Regions from separate parts of the Kitasatospora viridis genome, predicted to be linked through region 1. Evidence: riboswitches for the same ligand, from Rfam matches in the RefSeq annotation. Region 1 holds a riboswitch; each other region holds the start of a gene.
What was found. A riboswitch is a leader RNA that binds a small molecule or an ion and turns the genes downstream of it on or off. The one in region 1 is predicted to bind S-adenosylmethionine.
Positions count from the first base shown of each region.

Region 2: it holds a riboswitch for S-adenosylmethionine, as region 1 does, so the genes downstream of both, FHX73_RS45205 (putative leader peptide) here and thrC (threonine synthase) in region 1, are expected to answer to the same signal.
Region 3: it holds a riboswitch for S-adenosylmethionine, as region 1 does, so the genes downstream of both, FHX73_RS21260 (aminotransferase class V-fold PLP-dependent enzyme) here and thrC (threonine synthase) in region 1, are expected to answer to the same signal.

Region 1 is NZ_VIWT01000001.1:2,550,670-2,556,425, forward strand. It holds gene FHX73_RS11230 (cold-shock protein) at 1-184, opposite strand, end outside; gene FHX73_RS11235 (MoaD/ThiS family protein) at 678-956, opposite strand; gene thrC (threonine synthase) at 1,004-2,284, opposite strand; SAM riboswitch class I at 2,302-2,434, opposite strand; gene FHX73_RS11245 (glucosyl-3-phosphoglycerate synthase) at 2,619-3,635, shown strand; gene FHX73_RS11250 (alpha,alpha-trehalose-phosphate synthase (UDP-forming)) at 3,699-5,147, shown strand; gene otsB (trehalose-phosphatase) at 5,137-5,756, opposite strand, start outside.
Region 2 is NZ_VIWT01000005.1:335,263-341,018, forward strand. It holds gene FHX73_RS37980 (beta-ketoacyl-ACP synthase 3) at 1-371, shown strand, start outside; gene FHX73_RS37985 (LLM class flavin-dependent oxidoreductase) at 416-1,489, shown strand; gene FHX73_RS37990 (GNAT family N-acetyltransferase) at 1,492-2,241, opposite strand; SAM riboswitch class IV at 2,471-2,584, shown strand; gene FHX73_RS45205 (putative leader peptide) at 2,615-2,752, shown strand; gene FHX73_RS37995 (LLM class flavin-dependent oxidoreductase) at 2,916-4,187, shown strand; gene FHX73_RS38000 (NtaA/DmoA family FMN-dependent monooxygenase) at 4,184-5,560, shown strand; gene FHX73_RS38005 (LLM class flavin-dependent oxidoreductase) at 5,557-5,756, shown strand, end outside.
Region 3 is NZ_VIWT01000001.1:4,710,607-4,716,362, forward strand. It holds gene ctaE (aa3-type cytochrome oxidase subunit III) at 1-519, opposite strand, end outside; gene FHX73_RS21250 (hypothetical protein) at 834-1,256, shown strand; gene trpD (anthranilate phosphoribosyltransferase) at 1,414-2,487, shown strand; SAM riboswitch class IV at 2,579-2,696, shown strand; gene FHX73_RS21260 (aminotransferase class V-fold PLP-dependent enzyme) at 2,748-4,151, shown strand; gene FHX73_RS21265 (Lrp/AsnC family transcriptional regulator) at 4,168-4,449, opposite strand; gene FHX73_RS21270 (rhomboid family intramembrane serine protease) at 4,446-5,255, opposite strand; gene FHX73_RS21275 (hypothetical protein) at 5,434-5,682, shown strand.

The sequences.
Region 1 (5,756 bases):
TGTCCGCCTGCGGGCCCTTCTGCCCCTGGGAGATCTCGAACTCGACCCGCTGGCCCTCCTCGAGGGTGCGGTAGCCGTCCATCTGGATCGCGCTGTAGTGGACGAACACGTCCGCACCACCGTCGACCGCGATGAAGCCGTAGCCCTTCTCCGCGTTGAACCACTTGACGGTGCCCTGAGCCATTCCGAACTCCCCTAGTGCTGTACTGGCCCTTCACGCGCCCGCTGGTCGCGGACCCGGGTCTGGCGGACCATGCCGAAGGTGTCCCCCCGGGGCGTGATCCTGCCGCAGCAACCCGCCCCCGGTTGCCAGTTGGCGTCCCGAGGACAGGCGGATGCGTCGACCGCGGCTGAATGTATCCGGATCGGAGCCCTCTGCAACAGGGTCACTGAACGCCAATTCAGCCACCCGGCCGACGGACAGGAGGGGAGGAATACGACAGAGTTCGGCAATTCGCCTCGGACATAGCGGGCGGAAGCCGCGAATTGTCCAAATAATTCTGACGCGTCGCCGACATGAATCCGCGTGCGCGTGGGCAGCTATGTCTCAACGGTCGGGACGCCGGGGCACAGCCTATGCCCCAGCCTCCGGGCTGCTCGCACCGCCCCGGGCACGACGGCGGGGCGCCCCCGGCCGCAGTGGCCGGGCGACGCCCCTGGGGTGTGCCGACGGACCGTCAGCAGCCGCCCGCCACGGCCGGGATGATGGAGACGGTGGCGCCGTCCTTGACCTCGGTGGCCAGGCCCTGGTCGAAGCGCACGTCGTCGTCGTTGACGTACACGTTGACGAACCGGCGCAGCGCACCGGCGTCGTCCAGCACCCGGGCGCCGATGCCGGCGTGGTTGCGGTCGAGGTCGGCGATCACCTCGGCCAGGGTGGCGCCCTCGGCGGTCACCTCGGACCGGCCGTCGGTGTAGGGGCGCAGGATGGTGGGGATGCGGACGGTGGCGCTCATCGGTGGCTCTCCTGGTTCGGGGGGATCTGGGGGGTGGGGGAGGCGGCTCAGACCAGCCCGGCGGCCCGGAAGGACTCCAGGGTCGGCCGGATGGTCGCGGTCAGGCCGGTCCCGGCCACCGCGTCCAGCGTCTTCAGGCCGTCGCCGGTGTTGATCGCCACGGTCTCCTTGGCCGGGTCCAGCTGACCGCTCTCGACCAACTTCTTGAGCACGCCGATGGTCACGCCGCCCGCGGTCTCGGCGAAGACCCCCTCGGTGCGGGCCAGCAGCTTGATCGCCTCGACCACCTCGGCGTCGGTGACGTCCTCCACCGCGCCGCCGGTGCGCCGGGCGATGTCCAGCACGTAGGGGCCGTCGGCCGGGTTGCCGATCGCCAGCGACTTGGCGATGGTGTCCGGCTTGACCGGGCGGATCACGTCCCGGCCGTCCTTGAAGGCGGCGGCCACCGGGGAGCAGCCGGTCGCCTGGGCGCCGAAGACCTTGTACGGGCGGTCCTCGACCAGGCCGAGCTTGATCAGCTCCTGCAGGCCCTTGTCGATCTTGGTGAGCTGGGAGCCGGAGGCGATCGGGATGACGATCTGCTCGGGCAGCCGCCAGCCGAGCTGCTCGCAGATCTCGTAGGCCAGGGTCTTGGAGCCCTCGCCGTAGTACGGCCGCAGGTTGACGTTGACGAAGCCCCAGCCCTCGCCGGCCGGGTCGCCGATCAGCTCCGAACAGAACCGGTTGACGTCGTCGTAGTTGCCCTCGATGCCGACCAGGTCGCCGCCGTACACGCCGGCCACCACGATCTTGGCGTGCTCCAGGTCGTGCGGGATGAAGACGCAGGAGCGCAGGCCCGCGCGGGCCGCCGCGGCGCCCACCGCGCCGGCCAGGTTGCCGGTGGAGGAGCAGGACAGGGTGGTGAAGTCGAAGGCCCGGGCCGCCTCGATCGCGCAGGCCACCACCCGGTCCTTGAAGGAGTGGGTCGGGTTGCCGGAGTCGTCCTTGATGTGCAGCTGGGCGGTGAAGCCGAGCTCGGCGCCCAGCCGGTCGGCCTTGACCAGCGGGGTCCAGCCGGGGTTCAGGTTGGGCTTGCCGGCCACGTCGGCCGGCACCGGCAGCAGCGGGGCGTAGCGCCAGATCGAGGCCGGCCCGGCCTCGATCCGCTTGCGCAGCTCCTCGGTGTCGTAGCCGCTGTAGTCGTAGGCGATCTCCAGCGGCCCGAAGCACTCCAGGCAGGCGAAGCTGGGGCCGAGCGGGAACCGGGTGCCGCACTCGCGACAGGACAGCGCGGTGGCGGGGCCGAGGTCAACATCGGACGTCGCGGCGACAGGGGTAGCGGTAGCCATGATGGCGGAGGCCTCTCTCCTCATCTTCCCCGTGGCGCGGGCGCGCCACAGGCCGGAATTGGCACCTGTCCCGCCGGGGCCTGCTACAGGCCGGTCGAGAAGGTTGCCGGGACGTCAACGGGCCGTTCCCTCAGTCCCTCTGGATGAGCTCTATGAAGTTGTCACCGACTGCGAAGCCGGCGGCCATGATGATCAAGTTGGCCGGCGGTCCACCCCGGTGTGCGAAGGTCTGATCGCAGTACGAAGACTGTAGCCGAAGGCACGACAGCTGACCGCTACCGTCCGCTACGCGAGACGGCCGCGACCATTTCAGAGAGCCGACAAGGAGCGAGATTTGCCAGCCCAGCAGAGCCCGGAGCTTCTCCCGGAGGCAGCGCGCTGGTTGCGTCGCAGGTCCTGGACGGCGGCGGACCGGCCGCTGTCCGAGCTGCTCGCCGCCAAGCGGGCCGCCGGACCGGCCGGCACGGTGAGCGTGGTGCTGCCGGCGCTGGACGAGGAGTCCACCGTGGGCGGGATCGTCGAGGTGATCCGCCGCGAACTGATGGAGCGCGTCCCGCTGGTGGACGAGCTCGTGGTGGTGGACTCCGGCTCCGCCGACCGGACCGCCGAAGTCGCCGCCGCCGCCGGCGCCCGGGTCGTGCAGCGCGACGCCGTGCTGCCCGAGGTGCCCGCGGTGCCCGGCAAGGGCGAGGTGCTCTGGCGATCACTCATGGTGACAAGCGGCGCGATCGTCTGCTTCATCGACGCCGACCTGCGCGAGTTCGACCCGGCCTTCGTCTCCGGCATCGTCGGGCCGCTGCTCACCGAACCGGACGTGCACCTGGTCAAGGCGATGTACGACCGCCCGCTGGAGGAGGGCGGCGCGGTGGTGCCGGCCGGCGGCGGGCGGGTCACCGAACTCGTCGCCCGGCCGCTGCTCAACCTGCACTGGCCGCAACTGGCCGGTTTCGTGCAGCCGCTCGGCGGCGAGTACGCGGCCCGCCGCTCGCTGCTGGAGCGGCTGCCCTTCCCGACCGGCTACGGGGTGGAGCTCGGCCTGCTGGTGGACGCCCTGGACCTGGTCGGGCTGGACGCGCTGGCCCAGGTCGACGTCGGGGTGCGGCACCACCGCCACCAGGACGGCCAGGCGCTCGGCCGGATGGCCGCCACCATCTACCGCACCGCGCTGGAGCGGCTGGACCGCACCCACCGGCTCAAGGCGGCCGAGGACCTGGCCCGCCCGGTGCTCACCCAGTTCTCCCGCGACCCGGTGACCAGGGAGTTCACCGCCCACGACCACCCGGTCACGGCGCTGGAGCGCCCCCCGGTGATCGAACTGCCGCAGTACCGGGAGCGGTCCGGCCGGAGCTGACCGGTCCCGGGGTGTGGCCGACGTCCTGGTTTGCCGCACGGCGGCCCCGGCAAGGTTCGAGATATGGCCGATCAAACGACCGCACGCATCCTGGTGGCCTCGAACCGGGGCCCGGTGTCCTTCTCGACCGCGGCGGACGGCAGTCTCAGCCTGCGCCGCGGCGGCGGCGGACTGGTCTCGGGGCTCTCCGCGATCGACGACCCGAACGCCGTCTGGGTCTGCGCCGCACTCGGCGAGGCCGACCGGGCGGCGGCCCGGCGCTCGCCCGACGGGCGGCTCGACCGGGCCGGCTTCGAGGTCGGCGGGCAGGCCGTGCGGATGCTGGACCTGGACCCCGAGGTGTTCGACCGGGCCTACAACGGCGTGGCCAACTCGACCCTCTGGTTCCTCCACCACATGCTCTACGCCACCCCGACCTCGCCCGCCTTCGACCGGCGGGCGGGCGAGCAGTGGGCCGGCTTCCGGGCCTACAACGCGGCCTTCGCCGAGGCGCTGGCCGCCGAGGCCGCGCCCGGCGCCGCGGTGCTGGTGCAGGACTACCACCTCACCCTCGTGCCCGAGCTGCTCCGCGAGCTGCGCCCGGACCTGCGGATCGGCTACTTCCTGCACATCCCGTGGGCGCCGGCCGACTACTTCCGGCTGCTGCCGGACGACCGGGCGGCGGCCGTGCTCACCGGCGTGCTGGGCGCCGACCGGGCCGGGTTCCACACCCGGCGCTGGGCCGAGGCCTTCGCCGACTGCTGCGAGCAGGTGTTGGGCGCCACCGTCGACCGGGCCGACCTCTCGGTCACCCACCGGGGCCGGACCACCAGGCTGGGCGTGCACGCGCTCGGCGCCGACGGCGAGTTCCTGCGCGAGCGCGCGCACCGGCCGGACGTGGACCAGCGGCTCGCCGCGCTCAGGCAGCAGGTGGGCGACCGGCGCACCATCGTCCGGGTGGACCGCACCGAGCTGAGCAAGAACATCGTCCGCGGCCTGCAGGCCTACCGGCACCTGCTGCGCACCCGCCCCGAGTGGCACGACCGGGTGGTGCACGTCGCCTTCGCCTACCCCTCCCGGCAGGACCTGGCCGAGTACCGCGAGTACACCGCCGAGGTGCGCCGGATCAGCGAGGAGATCAACGCCGAGTTCGGCACCGCGCGCTGGCAGCCGCTGATACTCCAGGTGGAGGACGACTTCGCCCGCTCGCTGGCCGCCTACCGGCTGGCCGACGTGGCCCTGGTCAACCCGATCCGGGACGGCATGAACCTGGTCGCAAAGGAGGTCCCGGTGGTCTCCGACGCGGGCTGCGCGCTGGTGCTCTCCCGGGAGGCCGGGGCCTGGCCGGAACTGGCCGAGGACGCGATCGGGATCAACCCGTACGACGTGCTGGGCACCGCCGACGCACTGCACCGCGCGCTCGGCATGCCCGTCGCCGAGCGCACCGAGCGCACCAAGCGGCTGGCCGCGGCGGCCACCGCGCTGCCGCCGCAGCAGTGGTTCCTCGATCAGCTCGCGGAGCTCAGCGCCTGAGACCCTCCAGCGCCCGGGCCAGCCCCTCCAGCAGCGCCACCACCCCGGCCGGCCCGGGCACCACCAGGTCGGCCCGCTCGGCCACCTCGCGCACCGGCGGTTCGCCGGTGACCGGGCCGCTGGCCACCAGCAGCCCGGGCAGCCCGGCGCCGCGCAGCCGCTCGACGGCGGCGAAGGCGGCCAGGTCGCCCAGGTCGTCCCCGGCGTAGAGCACCGCGCCGGCCGCCCGCTCGCCGACCAGCCCGGTCAGCGCCGCGCCCTTGTCGACCCCGGGCGGGCGCAGTTCGACCACCATCCGGCCGGGTTCCACGGCGAGCCCGTGCGCGGCGGCCAGCTCGGCCAGCGGGCCGCGCAGCCGCTCCAGGAGGGCGTCCGGCTCGGCGGTGCGCCGGGTGTGCACCGCCAGCGAGCGGTCCTTGTCCTCCAGCCAGGTGCCCTCCGGCGCGTCCAGGGCGGCCAGCAGGCCGGGCAGTTCGGCCCGCACGGCGGCCACCCCGGGGTGCACCTGAGGGGCCGTCAGCCGGCCGGTGGCGCCGTCCCAGCGCTCGGCCCCGTAGTGGCCGAGCACCACCAGGCGCTCCAGTCCGGGGGTGTCGGCGAAGCCGCCGA
Region 2 (5,756 bases), on a different contig from region 1:
AGCCGCGCCGGGCTTGGCCGACCATGCGGATGGACGGTCAGGCGGTGTTCCGCTGGGCGGTGGCGACCGTGCCGGAGGTCGGCCGGGAGGCGCTGGCGGCGGCCGGGGTGGGCGCGGCGCAGCTGTCCGCGTTCATCCCGCACCAGGCGAACCTGCGGATCGTGGACGCGGCCGTGAAGGCGCTGGAGCTGCCCGAGCACGTCGCGGTGGCCCGGGACCTCGCCGAGGCGGGGAACACCTCGGCCGCCTCGGTGCCCCTCGCGATGGAGCGGCTGCTCAGCGAGGGCGCCGTCGAGCCGGGCGGCCTGGCCCTGCTGGTGGGCTTCGGTGCGGGCCTGGCGTACGCGGGCCAGGTGGTCGTGCTGCCGTGACCGGGCCCACCACCGGTAGTCAACGAGCAACAGGGGAGGCCGACATGGGCGAACACCTCTGGTACATCCCGAACACGGTCGAGGCCGGCCACCGCGGCGACGAGGTGCGCGAGGACTGGGACACGCTCGACCACTCGACCGAGCTCGCGCTCGCGGTCGAGCGGCACGGCTGGGCCGGCGCGCTGCTCGGCACCGGCTGGGGCCGGCCCGACACCTTCACGGTGGCGGCGGCTCTGGCCGCCCGCACCACCACCTTCAAGCCGCTGATCGCGGTGCGGCCCGGCTACTGGCACCCGGCGAACTTCGCCGCGGCCTCGGCCACCCTCGACCGGCTCAGCCGGGGCCGGGTGCTGGTCAACGTGGTCAGCGGCCTGGACGACCCGGCGGCCTACGGCGACGGTGAGTTCGACCAGTCCCGCCGCTACGCGCGCACCCTGGAGTTCCTGCGACTGGTGCGCCGGCTGTGGGGCGAGGACGGGGTGACCTTCCACGGCGAGCACTACCGGGTGACGGACTCCACGCTCCGGCCCCGCCCGTGGGGCGCCGAGGAGGGGCGCCACCCGCCGCTGTACTTCGGCGGTGCGAGCCCGGCCGCCGAGGAGGTGGCGGCGCGCGAGGCCGACGTCCAACTGTTCTGGGGCGAGCCGCTGGACGGCGTGGCCGAGCGGATCGCCCGGCTCCGTGCCCTCGGCGAGCGCCTCGAACGCCCGCACCCGCCCCTGGAGTTCGGGCTGCGAGTGACCACCGTGGTGCGGGACACCAGCGAGCAGGCCTGGCGCGCGGCCGAGCAGAAGGTGGCCCGGATGGCGCGGCAGGGCGCGCACGACCCGGAGGCGGCGCAGCGCCGCGGTGCGGTCGGCCAGCGCCGCCTGCTCGACCTGGTGGACCGGGGCGAGGTGCTGGACAGCTGCCTCTACACCGCGCCGGGCCGCTACGGCGGGGCGGGGGCCGGCAGCACCTGGCTGGTCGGCTCCGCCCGGGAGGTCGCCGACGCGCTGCTGCGCTACCGCGAGCTCGGGGTGACGCACTTCGTGCTCTCCGACACGCCCTACCAGCGGGAGATCGCCCGGATCGGCGACCAACTGCTGCCGCTGCTCAGGAAGTTCGAGCCGAGGTGAGACTACGCGGGCGGTGCGCCGGGCGTGCGCAGCAGGTGGAACGAGCTGGTCTGCCGCAGCGTGAAGCCGATCGACTCGTACAGCCGGATCGCCCCGGTGTTCGTGCCGGCCGTGTGCAGGAACGGCGTGTCGCCGCGTTCCCTGATCCCGGCGGCGACGGCGCGGACCAGCCGGGTGGCCAGGCCCCGGCCGCGGTGCTCCGGATCCGTGCAGACGGCGCTGATCTCGGTCCAGCCGGGCGGGCGCACCCGCTCGCCGGCCATGGCGATCAGTCGGCCGTCCTGCCGGATGCCGAGGTAGCCGCCCAGCTCGACGGTGCGCGGCAGGAACGGCCCCGGCCGGGTGCGGGCGACCAGGTCGAGCATCTCGGGCACGTCCGCCGCCCCGAGCCGGACCGCCTCCGGGTCGGGCTCGGCCCGCAGCGCGGTGTCGACCAGCTGCACGAGCCGGCCCGACTCCTCGATCCGCCAGTCGGCGGACGGCGGGGTGATCTCCCCGCCGACGGAGGTCAGGTTGCCCGGCCCGACCAGGGCCGCGAGGTCCGCCCAGGCGCGCGGATCGGCCGGGTCGGCGAGCGCGGTGATCGGCGAGACGTCGGCGCGGTAGCGGGCGGCCAGGCCGACCCGCTCGGCGAACCGGAGGTGCGGGCCGGTGAGCGCGGCCCAGGCGGGGTTGTCGAGCGGGTGGGGCGCGATCCCGCCGGCGGTCGGCTGAGGCTGCGACGGCTGCGGCGGGTGGACGCTGGTGGACATGGTCGGGAGGTCTCCCATCGGGACGTTCGAGCAAAGCTAGGAGCCCTGCGCGGCGGATGTCAACGACCGCCCGGAGCATGAGATCCACGACCCTCACGCCGTGTCAACCCCGGTCCGGAGTGCGTCGGTTGACGAGCAGTGACGCACGGGACCGGCGTGGCGCCACGATGATCGTCCGTCATCCGGCGGGGATTGTGCCGGACGACACTGTCGGGTTACGGTGCATCAAGGTCATGAGTGTCAGCGTCAAGCCCTGGCTTGCTGACCGGCAACCCTCCCACGCGGCGGGGTGCCCCAGGTGAGGACCGGGCGGTGCCGAACGGCGGCACCGCAAGCGCGAGTTCGAAACGGTGCGACCCGAAGGGGGACGGAGATGACGGGAGTGCGACAGGCCCTCGCGCTGCGGACCGCCCCGGTCACCGTCAAGGCCCGCTGCCGGGTCACCACGTCGTACGCGCGGCTCCACATAGACCTGCAGCGCGTGACCACCGCACTCTGTCCCGCCTCCTAGCGCCTCGCGCCGTGCGGCCCACCGCAGTGCCGCGCTCCGCCGTCTGACCCGGGTCACCGCACCTCCTCCGTCCTGACCGCACCGGCCCCGGCCGGCAGCCGTGTCGGGCGTGCCGCGTCCCGCCCCGTCAACGACCACCTCTTCGACCCGGAAGCGGTTCCCCATGCCCGAAACCCCAGAACCCCTGCACCTGGCCGTCGCCCTCGACGGCGCCGGCTGGCACCCGGCCGCCTGGCGCGAGCCCGACGCCCGGCCCGAGGCCCTGTTCACCGCGCGCTACTGGGCCGACCTGGTCGCGGAGGCCGAGCACGGCCTGCTGGACCTGGTGACCATCGAGGACTCGCTCAGCCTCCAGTCCACCCACCCCTTCCGCCCCGACGGGCGCACCGACCAGGTGCGCGGCCGGCTGGACGCGGTGCTGATCGCCGCCCGGATCGCGCCGCTGACCAGCCACATCGGCCTGGTCCCGACCGCGGTGGCGACCCACACCGAGCCGTTCCACCTCTCCAAGGCGATCGCCACGCTCGACCACGTCAGCGGCGGCCGGGCCGGCATCCGGCTCAAGGTGTCCGGCCGGGTCGACGAGGCCGCCCACTTCGGCCGCCGCACCGTGCCCGAGCTGCGGATCGAGGACCTGGACACGCCGGTCGGGCAGGAGCTGCTGCGCGACCTCTTCGGCGAGGCCGAGGATTACACCGAGGTGCTGCGCCGGCTCTGGGACAGCTGGGAGGACGACGCGGAGATCCGCGACGTGGCCACCGGCCGCTTCGTCGACCGCGCGAAGCTGCACTACATCGACTTCGAGGGCCGCCGGTTCAGCGTGCGCGGCCCGTCCATCACCCCGCGTCCGCCGCAGGGCCAGCCGGTGGTCGCCGCCCTGGCGCACCGCGGCGAGCCGTTCCGGCTGGTCGGCCGCTCGGCCGACCTCGGCTTCACCACCCCGCAGGACGCCGCGGACGCCCGGGCGATCGTCGCCGAGATCCGCGCCGCCCAGGCCGCCGCCGGCCGCGCCGAGCAGCCCCTGCACGTCTTCGGCGACCTGGTGGTCTTCCTCGACGAGCAGCCCGGCGCCGCCGCCGACCGCAAGCTGCGGCTGGACCGGCTGGCGGGCACCGGGTACACCAGCGACGCCCGGGTCTTCACCGGCACGCCCGCCCAACTCGCCGACCTGCTCCAGGAATGGCAGCAAGCCGGGCTCACCGGCTTCCGCCTGCGCCCCGGCGCCCTGCCGCACGACCTGACCGGGATCACCCGAGGCCTGGTGCCCGAGCTCCAGCGCCGCGGGGCCTTCCGCACCGCCTACGAGGCCGGCACCCTGCGCGGGCTGCTCGGTCTGCCCCGCCCCGCCAACCGTTACGCCGGCGTTGCTGCTGGAGCAGCCGGTGCTGCCGCTGCCGCCGACCTCGTCGGAGCCGAAGGAGCCACCGCGCGATGAGCAAGCCCGTCAAGCAGATCCACCTCGCCGCGCACTTCCCCGGCGTCAACAACACCACGGTGTGGAGCGACCCGGCGGCCGGCAGCCAGATCGACTTCAGCTCCTTCGTCCACCTCGCCCGCACCGCCGAGCGCGCCAAGTTCGACTTCCTGTTCCTGGCCGAGGGCCTGCGGCTGCGCGAGCAGAACGGTGAGATCTACGACCTGGACGTGGTCGGCCGGCCCGACACCTTCACCGTGCTGGCCGCCCTCGCCGCCGTCACCGACCGGCTCGGCCTGGCCGGCACCATCAACTCCACCTTCAACGAACCCTACGAGGTGGCACGGCAGTTCGCCTCACTGGACCACCTCTCGGCCGGCCGCGCCGCCTGGAACGTGGTCACCTCCTGGGACGCCTTCACCGGCGAGAACTTCCGCCGCGGCGGCTTCCTCGCGCAGCCGGACCGCTACGACCGCGCCCGGCAGTTCCTCACCGCCACCTGGGAGCTGTTCGACTCCTGGCGCGGCGACGAGATCGTGGCGGACAAGGAGAGCGGGGTCTTCCTGCGCGAGCCGCACCCGGGCCGGTTCGACCACCACGTCAGCCAGTTCGACATCACCGGCCGCTTCGACGTGCCGCGCAGCCCGCAGGGCGGACCGGTGATCTTCCAGGCCGGCGACTCCGAGGCCGGCCGCGAGTTCGCCGCCTCGGCGGCCGACGCGATCTTCAGCCGGCACGGCACCCTGGAGGCCGGCCGGGCCTTCTACGCCGACGTCAAGGGCCGGCTGGCCCGCTACGGCCGCTCCCACGACGAGCTGAAGATCCTGCCCGGCGTCACCTTCGTGCTCGGCGACACCGACGCCGACGCGCAGGAGCGGGCCGACCTGATCCGCCGTCAGCAGGTCAGCGGCCAGACCGCGATCCGGCTGCTGGAACAGCTGTGGAACCGCGACCTGAGCGACCACGACCCCGACGGACCGCTGCCCGCGATCGACCCGCTGGTCGGCGAGCACACCGTCGCCCAGGGCCGGGCCTCGGTCCGCCACCACCGCGACCCGCTGGAGGTCGCCGCCGAGTGGCGGGCCATCGCCGAGGCGAAGAAGCTCTCCACCCGCGAGCTCATCATCGAGGTGACGGGCCGTCAGACCTTCATCGGCACCCCGGCCCGGATCGCCGAGCAGCTCAACGAGTTCGTCCAGACCGACGCGAGCGACGGCTTCATCCTGGTGCCGCACCTGACCCCGGGCGGCCTCGACGAGTTCGCCGACACCGTCGTCCCGCTGCTCCAGGAACGCGGGGTGTTCCGCACCGAGTACGCGGGGGAGACCCTGCGCGACCACCTCGGGCTCGGCGCCCGCCGCCCGGCCCGCGGCACGGTGGAGGTGCACTCGTGAAGTTCCTCGCCATCACCCTGATCGTGCACGCGCCGGACCCGGTCACCGGTGAACTGGGGTCCACCCAGAAGCGGTTCCGGGAGGTCATCGACAGCGCGCTGCTCGCCGAGGAGCTCGGCTTCGACGGCTTCGGCGTCGGCGAGCGCCACGAGCGCCCGTTCATCTCCTCCTCGCCGCCCGTGGTGCTCAGCCACCT
Region 3 (5,756 bases), 2.2 Mb from region 1:
GAACCGCTTGGCGGCGTAGGTCCGCCCCAGCACCAGCAGGAAGGCGATCAGACCGCCCGTCACGTGGAGCCCGTGGAAGCCGGTGGTCAGGTAGAACACCGAGCCGTACGGGTCGGAGGACAACGAGAGGTGGTCCTTCTTCACCAGCGAGGTGTACTCGTAGATCTGACCGCCGATGAAGGTTGCGCCCATCACGAAGGTCACCGCGAACCACGACCGGAGCTTCTTCACGTCACCGCGCTCGGCGGCGAAGACGCCGAGCTGACAGGTGAGCGAGGAGAGCACCAGGATCGTGGTGTTCACGGAGGAGAAGGGGACGTTGAGGGCATGCGCCTTCTCGGCCCAGAAGTCTGGTCCCTTCACGGAACGCGCCGTGAAGTACATCGCGAAGAGGGCCGCGAAGAACATCAGCTCGGAACTCAACCAGACGATGGTTCCGACACTGGTCATGTTCGGTCGGTTGACCGATCCATGCGCGTGCCCGGTTTCTGTTGCTGTTGCTGTCGCCACGACCGACATTATGTCGGTCCCTTATTCCGTCTTCACGCCGGGGGGTCTTCCTCGGAGTGTCCGGTGCGTGCGGTATGCCCGGATGGCTGCACCAGGGGGTTTACCACTCCCGGGCCCCTCCGGACAGCCCGTCAGCACGGGCGGCTGACGTTCCCTCGCCCAGTCGGGTGACGGTGGCTCAGTTCCGCGGACGGGGCCGGATCGCGACTGTGCGCGCCGATCTCGTGCCGGACGCTCACCGGGACGGGTGATCGGGGAGTAGCATCCGGAGGTGGTGGACGTGGTCTGGATCACATTCGTCTGACACATGGGAGCAGGTCCTGATGACGCACAGCAGCGACGAGGCGCTCACCGTCCTCGTCTACAGCGACGACCGCAACACCCGGGCGCAGGTGCTCGCGGCCCTCGGCCGGCGCCCGGCGGCCGACCTGCCCGAGGTCGAGTACCAGGAGTGCGCGACCACTCCCGCGGTCCTGCGGGCACTTGAGAAGGGCGGGGTGGACCTCTGCGTCTTCGACGGCGAGGCGGTTCCGGCCGGCGGCCTCGGCCTGGCCCGGCAGGTGAAGGACGAGATCTACGGCTGCCCGCCGGTGCTGGTGCTGATCGGGCGCCCGCAGGACAGCTGGTTGGCCGCCTGGAGCCGGGCCGACGCGGCGATCTCCCAGCCGGTGGACCCGGTGGCGCTGGCCGAGGCGGTGGCCACCCTGTTGCGGGCCCGGCTCGGCGCCAGGTCACTGGCCCGCTGAGCCGGCCTGCGGTCCGGCCCGGCGGACGGTCGGCCGGGGCCGGCGCCCCGGCCGTCTCAGCAGGAGAGAAGGGCCGCCGTCCACGCGACGGCGGCCCTTCCGCGCTCGCTAGGCTGACCGCGTCCCTCCCGACAACGGCGCACCTGGAGAACCGGTCATGGCGAACGTGAACCCTGCGAACGGCGGCGACGACCCCGTGCAGGTGAGCCGCACCTGGCCGGACGTGCTGAGCAGCCTGCTGGCCGGCACCGACCTGGACCGCGCCGACACCGCCTGGGCGATGGACCGGATCATGAGCGGCGAGGCCAGCCCGGTGCAGGTGGCCGGCTTCATGGTGGCGCTGCGGGCCAAGGGCGAGACCGTGGACGAGGTCAGCGGCCTGGTCGAGGCGATGTACGCGCACGCCCGCCCGCTGGAGATCCCCGGGCCGGCCGTGGACATCGTCGGCACCGGCGGCGACCGGGCCAAGACCGTCAACATCTCCACCATGTCGGCGATCGTCGCCGCGGCGGCCGGCGCCAAGGTGGTCAAGCACGGCAACCGGGCCGCCTCCTCGGCCAGCGGCTCCTCGGACGTGCTGGAGAAGCTGGGCGTGCGGCTGGACCTGACGCCCCGTCGGGTCGCCGAGGTGGCCGAGGAGGTCGGGCTGACCTTCTGCTTCGCCGCCACCTTCCACCCCGCGATGCGGCACACCGCCGCCGCCCGGCGCGACCTCGGGGTGCCGACCGCCTTCAACATCCTCGGCCCGCTGACCAACCCGGCCCGGGTGACGGCGCACGCGGTCGGCTGCTTCGACACCCGGCTGGCCGGCCTGATCGCCGGGGTGCTCGCCGAACGCGGCTCCACCGCGCTGGTCTTCCGCGGCGACGACGGGCTGGACGAGCTGACCGTCTGCACCACCTCGCGGGTCTGGCTGGTCCGCGACGGCCGGGTCACCGAGACCGTGCTCGACCCGCGCGAGCTGGGCATCGAACTGGTCGCGATCGAGGCGCTGCGCGGTGCGGACGCCGAGTACAACGCGGCGGTGGCCCGCCGGGTGCTGGCCGGCGAGCGCGGGCCGGTGCGGGACGCGGTGGTGCTCAACTCCGCTGCCGCGCTGGTCGCGTTGGACCTCACCGCGGCGCCGCTGACCGAGCAGCTGGCGGCCGCCATGAAGCGCACCGAGGAGGCCCTGGACTCCGGCGCCGCCGCCGCGCTGCTGGACCGCTGGTCGGCGGCCACCGCGCGGTAGCACCCGCGCAGTCGCCCGCCATCCGGTCGGTGGTCCGGATGGCGGACGGCGGATTGACCACTCCTCGGTCGGCTGCTTAGAGTCTGCGCCAGGTCATGAGTGACAGCGCGACAAGCCCCAGCTTGCTGTCCGGCAACCCTCCGTCCGTGGCGGGGTGCCCTGGGTGAAGACCGGGCCGAGCGGCGAGGTGCCGCCGGCAAGCGCGGACCACCGGACTTTTCGCACCCCCGGGGTCCCTGACCCAGGAGGAGTGCATCCCGATGTCGTCCACCAACGCCGCTGCCGCCACCACCGTCACTGCTGCTCCCGCCGCCTTCGCCGAGCCGCTCGCCGTGCTGGGCTCCGAGGTCGAGGTCCCGCTGGTCTCCGGCGAGAAGGTCGGCTACGCCGCCCTCGACTACGCGGCCAGCGCCCCCGCGCTGCGCCGGGTCTGGGACGACGTCGCCGCCTACGCCCCGTACTACGGCAGCGTGCACCGCGGCGCCGGCTACCTCTCCCAGCTCTCCACCGAGCTGTACGAGCAGAGCCGGCAGGCCGTCGCCGACTTCCTCGACCTGCGCGAGGGCGACCAGGTGGTCTTCACCCGGGCCACCACCGACTCGCTCAACCTGCTGGCCGGCGCGGTGCCCGCCGGCACCCGGGTGTTCGCCTTCGAGACCGAGCACCACGCCTCCCTGCTGCCGTGGCAGCAGGCCGGACTGGCCGTCACCTACCTGCGGGCGCCGCGCTCGCACGCCGAGGCGGTGGCCGCGCTGGACGCCGCGCTGGCCGCCGACCCGGCCGGGCCGGACGCGCCCCGGCTGCTCTGCGTCACCGGCGCCTCCAACGTGACCGGCGAGCTCTGGCCGATCGCCGAGCTCACCGGGACCGCGCACCGGCACGGCGCCCGGGTGGTCGTGGACGCCGCCCAGCTGGCCCCGCACCACCGGGTCTCGGTGCGCGAACTGGACGTGGACTGGATCGCCTTCTCCGGCCACAAGCTCTACGCGCCCTTCGGCGCGGGCGTGTTGGCCGGCCGGGCCGACTGGCTGGACGCGGCCGAGCCCTACCTGGCCGGCGGCGGCGCCTCCCGCACCGTGGCCCGGCAGGCGGACGGTTCGGTGGCGGTGGAGTGGCACCGGGGCCCGGCCCGGCACGAGGCCGGCTCGCCCAACGTGATCGGCGCCTACGCGATCGCCTCCGCCTGCCGGGCGCTCACCGAGGCCGGCCTGGACGCGCTGCGCGAGCGCGAGGAACTGCTGATCGAGCGGCTCACCGAGGGCCTGGCCGCCGTGCCCGAGGTGCGGGTGCTCAGCCTGTTCGGCGCCGACGCCGCCCGGGTCGGCGTGCTCTCCTTCGTGGTGCGGGGCTGGAACAGCTCGCACTTCTCGGCGGCGCTCTCCGCCGAGTACGGCATCGGCGTGCGGGACGGGCTGTTCTGCGCGCACCCGCTGGTGCGCACGCTGCTCGGTTCCGAGGACACCGCCCCGTCCGAGTGCGGCGCGCCGGAGCCCTCGCTGCCGGGGGAGCGCAGCCTGAACGCGATCCGGGTCAGCTTCGGCGCCGGCACGCCGCTGGAGCACGTGGACCGGTTCCTGGCCGCGGTGCGCGAGCTGGTCACCGACGGGGCGCGCTGGAACTACCGCAACGAGGGCGGCCGTTGCGTGGCGGACACCCGCCGCTGAGCGGGGCCGGGCCCGGTCAGCCGTCCAGGCCGATCGAGAACGCCGCCTCCAGGTCGTGCTGGGAGTAGGTGCGGAAGGAGATGTGGGTCTCCGTCGAGGTGACGCCGGGGACCTTGTTGAGCCGGGCCGGGATCACCTCGGCCAGGTCGTCGTGATGGCGCACCCGGACCATCGCGATCAGGTCGTACCCGCCGGTGACCGAGTACACCTCGCTCACGCCGTCGATCGCGGCGATGGCCTCGGCGATCTCGGGGATCCGGTCGACGCTGGTCTTGACGAGCACGATGGCAGTGATCACGAGGAGGCTCCTGGATTGGGGACGGGATCAGGGTATCCGGCCCGCCTGGCACCCACCCAGAGGGCCAGGAAGCCGCCGGCGAAGCCGATCACGTGGGCCAGGTAGGCGACCCCGGGCCCGGCCTGCGGGGCCTGCGGCCGCATGGCCGGCGCCGACCACCACTGCACCGCGAACCAGAGCCCCAGCACCAGCCAGGCCGGGAACCGCAGCGGCAGGAAGAGCAGCACCGGCACCAGCGCGGTGACCCGGGCCCGCGGGTAGAGCCGCAGGTACCCGCCGAGCACCCCGGCGATCGCGCCCGAGGCGCCGACCAGCGGGCGCAGCGCGGCCGGCCCGGCGTGCGCGGTCAGCGCGTACCCGTAGACCGCCAGCAGGCCGGCCGCCAGGTAGAAGAGGAGGAACCGGGCGCGGCCGAGCCGCTGCTCCACCGCCGGGCCGAAGACCTGGAGGAAGAGCATGTTGCCCAGCAGGTGCAGCCAGCCGCCGTGCACGAAGAGCGCGGTGAGGGCCGAGAGCCACGGGCGCTTGCCGGGCGTGGCGAGCAGCGGGCAGCCGGGCAGCGGCGGCGCCGCGCCGGCCAGCCGATCGGCCGTCAGCGGACGGTCGGTCAGCAGCTCGGCCGGCACCGCGCCCCAGCGCTGCTGGTAGCGCTGGGCGGCGCAGGCCCGGTCGGCCGGCCGGCTGCCGTAGGCCGGGTCCAGCCCGCTCGGCCCGGCCAGGAAGACCAGGCAGTTGACCGCGATCAGCAGGTAGGTCACCAGCGGTGCGGGGCTGCGCAGCACCTGGCGGAACGGGCTCACGGACATGCGGCGATGCATTCCGCGCGGCGGTCGCGGCGACACCGGCCGGTCCGCCGGGCGGGTGAGGTGTCCAGCAGGTGGACATCTCACGGTTCGGCGCCCGGGGGCGGATAAGCAGCCCATAAGGTGGGGGCCTGGCCGGCACCAGGGCCGGACCAGGAGCCGCCGAGAGGACCCGATTCCCATGACCGCCGTCCCCCTGCCCACGGCCGAGACCCGCTGGCGCTGCACGCTCTGCGGGAACCTGACCCGGTTCGACGTGACCCGGTCCTCGCGGGCCGTCGAGTTCATCCACCTGGACCTGGCCGGCGAGCCCAAGGTGGAGGAGCGCGAGGTGCTCAGCGAGACCGTCGAGTCGGTGCGCTGCCGCTGGTGCAACGCGGTCGACCAGGTCGAGCTGGTGTCCCGCCCGGGAGCGGGCGAAGAGGGCTGACCCGGACCGCCGCGGAGCGAGGGGTTCCGTACGTGGTGTCCGCCCAGGTGCCGCGCACGAGACAATTGTTCCGA